Linked DNA regions of Actinoalloteichus hymeniacidonis. The protein of the gene in region 2 interacts with the protein of the main gene of each other region in a pairwise test. Links are inferred from orthologs where the notes say so. Each region holds a gene or a part of one and is shown on either strand. Other genes may lie near its edges.

Region 1 (4,162 bases), 4.4 Mb from region 2 along the record:
GCATGGTTACCGGCCAGAGCACGGCACCACCGGCACGCCGTGGAGCATGTGGCCAAGAACCCCAGGGTTCCCCGCACGCCACGAACCCGTGCTCGGGGACCTGAGCGCAACACGCCGAGACAGACGTCATCACAGGTCAGCGCACCCTTTGAGGAAAATGCCGGGCCCTTATGCGGAGGCTCGACGTCGTAAGACAGGATGAACCGTTAGCCCCGCGCACGCGGGGAGGAATCGGTGCCCGCCCCCAGCCGTCTACACGTCTGCCCCCGCGCACGCGGGGACCCCTCGGCCGACCTCTCTTCCCGCACGCGCGGCGGTACAGCCTCGCCCGTTCCTCGCCGCCAGGGAGAGTTGTGTCCGACTCGTTCGTCCATCTACACGTCCACACCGAGTACTCGATGCTGGACGGAGCCGCCAAGGTAGCGCCGCTGTTCGCCGAGGCCGAGCGGCTGGGTATGCCCGCCGTCGGTATGACCGACCACGGCAACATGTACGGATCGGCCGAGTTTTACCGGCAGGCGAAGAAGCGGGACATCAAGCCGATCATCGGTATCGAGGCCTACATCGCCCCGGTGAGCCGCTTTCACAAAAAGCCGGTGTTCTGGGGTGAGAGCAACCAGCGCTCCAGCGACCAATCCGGTGAGGGCGGCGACGTCTCCGGCGCGGGCGCCTACACACACATGACGATGCTCGCGGGCAACGCCACCGGGCTGCGCAACCTGTTCAAGCTTTCGAGTCTGGCTTCTTACGAGGGCTACTACCGCAAGCCCCGAATGGACCGGGAACTCATCTCAGAGCACGCCGAGGGGATCATCGCCACCACCGGCTGTCCCTCCGGCGAGGTGCAGACCCGGCTGCGGCTGGGCCAGCCGCGCGAGGCGATGCAGGCGGCGTCGGACTATCGGGACATCTTCGGCGCCGAGAACTTCTTTCTGGAGTTGATGGACCACGGGCTGCCCATCGAGCGATCGGTGCGCGAGGGCCTGTTGCACATCGGTCGCGAACTCGGACTGAAGCCGTTGGCAACCAACGACTCGCACTATGTCACGCAAGATCAAGCCGATACCCACGGCGCGTTGCTCTGCGTCCAGTCGGGTAAAACCCTCACCGACCCGACCCGCTTCAAGTTCGACGGCGACGGCTACTACCTGAAGTCCGCCGATGAGATGCGGGCCTACTGGGACACCGAGGTACCCGGCGCCACGGATAGCACGCTGCTCATCGCCGAGCGTGTCGAGTCCTACGACGAGGTCTACGCCCATGTCGACCGAATGCCCCGGTTCCCGCTCGCTGAGGGAGAGACGGAGAACAGCGTTCTACGGGCCGAGGTCGAACAGTTCACGCCAGCCCGCTTTCCGAACGGATTGACCCAGGAGTACCAGGACCGCATCGAGCGGGAACTCGGCGTCATCGCCCAGATGGGATTCCCGGCCTACTTCCTGGTGGTCGGCGACCTTGTCCGGTGGGCCAAGGACCAGAAGATCGCCGTGGGTCCGGGCCGGGGTTCTGCCACCGGATCGCTCGTGGCCTACATCCTGCGGATCACCGACCTCGACCCGATCGAGCACTCTCTACTGTTCGAACGGTTCCTGAACCCCGAGCGCATCTCGATGCCCGACATCGACCTCGACTTCGACGAGCGCAGGCGCGGCGAGGTCATGGACTACACGGTCGAGAAATGGGGCGCGGAGAACGTCGCACAGGTCATCACCTACGGCACCATCAAGACCAAGGCCGCCATCAAGGATGCCGCCCGCGTCCACTACGGCCAGCCCGGATTCAGCATCGCCGACCGGATCTCCAAGGCGCTCCCCCCGCCGGTAGCAGCCAAGGACATCCCGCTGGCAGGCATTGTCGACCCCAGTCACGAGCGATATGCGGAAGCCAGTGAGATCCGTTCTCTGATCCAGAGCGATCAGGAGGTCTCGACCATTTTCGAGACCGCCCGAGGTTTGGAGGGTCTCACCCGTAACGCGGGCGTGCACGCCTGTGCGGTGATCCTCTCCTCGCAGCCGCTGCTCGACGTCATCCCGCTGTGGAAGCGCGATGACGGGTCGATCATCACCGGCTGGGATTACCCGGCTTGCGAGGACATCGGCCTGTTGAAGATGGACTTCCTCGGGCTGCGCACCCTGACGGTCATCGACGACACGATCAAGGAAGTCGAACGCAACCACGGGATCCAGATCGACCTCGAGACCCTGGGACTCGACGACAAGGCGTCCTATGAGCTGCTGAGTCGGGGCGACACCCTGGGCGTGTTCCAGCTCGACGGTGCCGCGATGCGGGACCTGCTGCGCCGTATGCAACCCAAACACTTCGGTGACATTGCCGCTGTGATCGCCCTGTACCGACCCGGTCCGATGGCCGCGAACGCGCACATCAACTACGCCGAGCGCTCGAACGGCAGGCAGAAGATCACGCCCATCCACCCGGAGCTGAAGGACGCTCTGGAGCCGATTCTGGGTGAGACCTACCACCTGTTGGTCTACCAAGAGCAGGTCATGGCCATCGCCCAGCAGCTCGCCGGATACACCCTGGGTGGCGCGGACCTGCTGCGACGGGCCATGGGTAAGAAGAAGAAAGAGGTCTTGGAGCAGGAGTTCGAGAAGTTCAACAAGGGGATGCTCGGCAACGGCTACTCGGAGGAGTCGATCCAGACGCTCTGGGACGTCATGTTGCCCTTCGCGGGCTATGCGTTCAACAAGTCCCATACCGCCGGTTACGGGCTCGTGGCGTACTGGACCGCTTTCCTCAAAGCCAACTACCCGACTGAGTTCATGGCAGCTCAACTCACGTCCATCGGCGGCGACAAGGACAAGTCCGCCGTGTACCTGGCGGAGTGCAGGCGCTTGGGCATCAAGGTCCTCGCACCGGATGTGAACGACTCCGGGTTGCACTTCGCCGCCGTCGGCAAGGACATCCGCTTCGGCTTGGGCGCGGTACGGAACGTGGGCGCCAACGTCGTGCAATCGATCGTCTCTCGCCGCAAGGAAAAGGGCCGATACACCTCGTTCACCGATTTCCTGGATAAGGCCGAGATCGTGGCCTGTAACAAGCGGGTTATCGAATCACTGGTCAAGGCAGGTGCCTTCGACTCCTTCGATACCTCGCGTCGCTCCCTTTTCGAACATCACGAGGCGGCGGTCGATGCCGTGATCGGGCTCAAGCGCCAGGAGGCGCTCGGCCAGTTCGACCTGTTCGGTGGCGGAGACGAGGACGGCGGTGCGTCCGCCGAGGCCTCGCCGTTGGCCCACCTCAACTTCTCCTCGGACGAATGGCCGCGTAAGCAGCTACTCGCCTACGAACGGGAGATGTTGGGCCTCTACGTGTCGGCGCATCCCTTGGACGGTGCGGAACGCATCCTGCGCAAGCACGCGCCGAAGGCGATCGCGACCATTGTGAACGAGGCGCCGAAGGAGGGTGAGGTCGTCGTCGCCGGGATGATCTCCAGCGTCGATCGCCGGGTGAACAAGCAGGGCGAGCCGTGGGCGATCGTCACCATCGAGGACCTGGATTCCGCAATCGAGGTGCTGTTCTTCCACAAGAGTTACAGCGTCCTGCACGAGGATCTGATCCCCGACTCCTCGGTCGCGGTCAAGGGCCGGGTGAACTGGCGCGAGGACAAGATGTCGATCTTCGGCTCGGGTGTGGTCCAGCTCGACATCAGCGCGGCCGAGACCAATCCCGGGGTGGCACCTGCCGTGATGTTGCGGGCCGAGGCCCACCGACTGACCCGCGACGTCGTCGGCGAACTGCGCAGCACCCTGCTGGCCCACCGGGGCGATGCCCCGTTGCGGTTGGTCCTGGTGCACAACGACGCCGAGGAGACCTACGAGGTCGAGAAGTACCCGGTCGAGTTCAGCGGCGCCTTCGCCGCCGAGCTGAAGGCGATCCCCGGTCTGACGGTGGTGTCGTGAGCCGCTCTCCGGGAAGCTCAGGCACCGAGCAGACTGCGTAGGCCTCGCTCCACCGCGAGGAAATCGTACAACGAGGTATCGATCACCGCCTCGATCTCGGCTTCGTCGACGGCGGCGCGCATCGCGTCGCCGTCGACGAGACCCAAGTCCACCAATACCGACTCCTCGATCACCTGCTTCGCTAACGACAGTCCACCGAGACGTAATCCACGCTGCATCACACCCGCGAAGTTCTCCCGCAG
Region 2 (2,990 bases):
GCAGTGCCGGGCCGCCGGGGCCGCCGCCGAGACCGCCGAGGCCACCGAGGTCGCCCAGGCCACCGAGGCCACCCGCGACCGGGCCGAGCTTCTGCTGCGCCAGTTCCTGGGCCTGCCGGTTCGCATCGCGCACGGCGGCGACGACCAGGTCGCCGATGGTCTCGGCGTCGTCCGGGTCGACGACCTTGGGGTCGATGTTCACCGACTGGAGCTCACCGGAGCCGTTGACCGTCGCGGTCACCAGGCCGCCGCCCGCAGTCCCCGTGACCTCGGCCTCGGCGAGTTCCTGCTGGGCCGCGAGCACCTGCTGCTGCATTTTCTGTGCTTGCTGAAGGATCTGCTGCATGTTGGGTCCACCGGGCTGCACTTGTCTGGTTCCTCTCCACGACGGGTGGGGCCTTCTGGCCAGCCTACGGCGTGCTCCAGGCACGTCGGTGCGACGTGGCGGCGCGCGCCAGAGCTTGTTCGGCGAGCCTTTCGATCAGGACCGAAGCCTGCTGACGCCCAGTTCCTCGGTGAGCAATCGCTCGGCGGCCCGCATCGGATCCGGTGGGCGGTCGAATCCCGAACCGCCGGACCCGGCTGCCTCGGCGGCGCCCTCGGTCGGTACGGGTTCCGAAGGCTTGGCGGGCACGACCCGTCGAACCGGGGCCGAGGGCGTCGACTGCGGGTCGGGTTCCGGCGGCTCCATGTCATCGGGCTCGGGTGGCAACGGCACGCCGTCGGCGTCCTCGGTGTCCACCCGGCGCGGCCGCTGTTCGGCGGGCTGAGCTGCGGGACGTTGTGGGCGAACCGGCGCCTGCGGGGCGGGGGCGGCCTGCCGGACGGGTTGCTTCGGAGCGGCCGCAGGCGCTCCGCCGCCGATCGCGGCCATCTCCTCGGCCGACCCGCAGCGCACCTGCCAACTACCGCCGAGGACCTGACCCAACGCCGCCGCGATCGCCTCGGAATTGCGGCTGTCGGCCAATCGACGCGCCAGCGGTGCGGACATGTGGGTCAGCAACACCAGGTTGCCCTGGACGGCGTGCACCGTCGCGTCGGAGAGCATCGCCTCCAGGCTCCGGCTGCGTTCCCGGACGACACCGAGCAACGCCGTCCAGACCCGGCGGATGGCGGCGGCATCGATGCCACCGGTGGCCGCTGGTGCTGCGGCGACGGGTTCCGGCTCGGGGGCCACCGGTGCCGGGTCGGGTGCGGCGGCGGGCGGCGTCGGTGTCTGGGCGGCCTGTGGTGCGGCGGCGGGCGCCTCGCGCTGGGCGGGGCTCGGTTCCGGCTGCGGCGGGCGGGCCTGCGGCCGTTCGATGGTTCGTGGCGCGGCGGCGGGGGCTGCCTGCGCTGGGGAGGTCGCCTGCGCTGCGGGTGCCCGAACGGCCGGGGCCGGACTGGCGGCCTCGGCGCGGGGAGCCGCCGCAGGGGGTGCGACCCCGATGCCCGTCGTCATCCGCAGCTCGACCTGTTCCAAGCGCTGCAACAGGGCCTGCTCGGAATCGGACACCGCAGGCAGCAGCATCCGGGCACACAGCAGTTCCAGCAGCAGCCTCGGCGCGGTCGCGCCCCGCATCTCGCCCAAACCGGAGTGCACGATCTCGGCGAAGCGGGCCAGGGTCGCGGCCCCGAGCTGTGTGCTCTGCCGCTGCATCACCGTGAGCTGGTCGGCGGGGACGTCCACCAGTCCGCGCTGCGCGGCCTCGGGCACGGCCTGGAGCAGGACGAGGTCCCGCAGCCGTTCCAGCAGATCGGTGGCGAATCGGCGGGGGTCGTGGCCCGCGTCGGCCAACCGGTCGACCGTGGCGTAAACGGCGGCGTGGTCGGCGGTGGCCAGCCCGTCGACCATCTCGTCGATCAACGCGGCATCGGTGACGCCGAGCAGGGTGACCGCGCGCTGGTAGGTGACGCCCTCCTCGCCCGCGCCCGCCAACAGCTGGTCGAGCACCGACTGGGTGTCCCGGGCGGAACCACCGCCCGCCTTGATGACCAGCGGGTAGACGGCGGGGTCGACCGCGACGCCCTCCTCGGCGCAGATCCGCTCCAGCAGGCCACGCATCGTGGCGGGCGGCATCAGCCGGAACGGGTAGTGGTGCGTCCGGGACCGGATGGTGGGCAGCACCTTGTCCGGCTCGGTGGTGGCGAAGATGAAGATCAGGTGTTCCGGGGGCTCCTCCACGATCTTGAGCAGGGCGTTGAAGCCCTGCGTCGTGACCATGTGGGCCTCGTCGACGATGAACACGCGGTAGCGGGACTCGGCGGGCGCGTAGAAGGCCCGGTCACGCAGCTCACGGGCGTCGTCCACGCCACCGTGACTGGCGGCGTCCAGCTCGACGACGTCGACGTTGCCCGCGCCCTCCGGCGCCAGCGCCACGCAGGACGAACAGGTGCCACAGGGGTCGGGGGTGGGACCTTCGACACAGTTCAGCGAGCGCGCCAGGATGCGCGCGCTGGAGGTCTTCCCGCAGCCCCTGGGCCCGGAGAACAGGTATGCGTGGTTGATCCGACCAGCCGACAGCGCGGTGCGAATCGGGTCGGTGACATGTTCCTGACCGACGACCTCGGCGAAGGTCGCCGGGCGGTATTTGCGGTAAAGGGCCAGCGCCACACGACGAGGCTACGCGGCAGGTCCGACAGCGTGACGAGCGGTTTGCCCGTGGGCCGGGGCGAGGCCGACGTACTTGCCCTAGAGACAGAAGGGGACCCCGTGCACCCGCCAGAGCCCGCTTACCCTTGCTGCCTTCCGGCCCTGGGGGAGTTCACAGGATGGACGCCGCACGGGGTCCGTGAGTCAGTGTAGCGACCATCTCCGGCGGGCGTGGACACCGGTCCCCGCCCGCCCGATGCGTCGCGCTGACCTGCTCAGTTCAGGCGCAGGACGGTGCCGTGTCGCACGAAGCCGGACAACCCGCCGGGCAGTTCCCTCGGCGCGGTCCACTCGTAGAGGTCCGCGCTGTCGCTGTAGAGGAAGCGGTCGGAGGTGTAGGCGTCCATGTAGATCCGGT

The links. Proteins that work in one complex are often made in the same cells at the same time.
Region 1: the proteins of BKA25_RS26155 (region 2) and dnaE interact in binary tests that used the Escherichia coli proteins (3 or more experiments, as listed by UniProt). The link is inferred for Actinoalloteichus hymeniacidonis from one-to-one orthologs.

Annotation. Positions count from the first base shown.
Region 1 is NZ_JACHIS010000001.1:1,671,419-1,675,580, reverse strand. What follows is about bases 27-4,120. They hold dnaE (DNA polymerase III subunit alpha), read left to right. Parts: upstream 27-353; coding sequence 354-3,920; downstream 3,921-4,120. Other genes in these bases: BKA25_RS07585 (asparagine synthase-related protein), read right to left, coding at 3,938-4,120. Also shown: more of BKA25_RS07585, read right to left, coding at 4,121-4,162. UniProt on the Escherichia coli protein: DNA polymerase III is a complex, multichain enzyme responsible for most of the replicative synthesis in bacteria. This DNA polymerase also exhibits 3' to 5' exonuclease activity. The alpha chain is the DNA polymerase catalytic subunit.
Region 2 is NZ_JACHIS010000001.1:6,098,212-6,101,201, forward strand. Bases 38-2,959 are described here. They hold BKA25_RS26155 (DNA polymerase III subunit gamma and tau), read right to left. Parts: upstream 2,594-2,959; coding sequence 482-2,593; downstream 38-481. Other genes in these bases: BKA25_RS26150 (YbaB/EbfC family nucleoid-associated protein), read right to left, coding at 38-346; BKA25_RS26165 (glycoside hydrolase family 43 protein), read right to left, coding at 2,848-2,959. Outside these bases: more of BKA25_RS26150, read right to left, coding at 1-37; more of BKA25_RS26165, read right to left, coding at 2,960-2,990. UniProt on the Escherichia coli protein: Part of the beta sliding clamp loading complex, which hydrolyzes ATP to load the beta clamp onto primed DNA to form the DNA replication pre-initiation complex.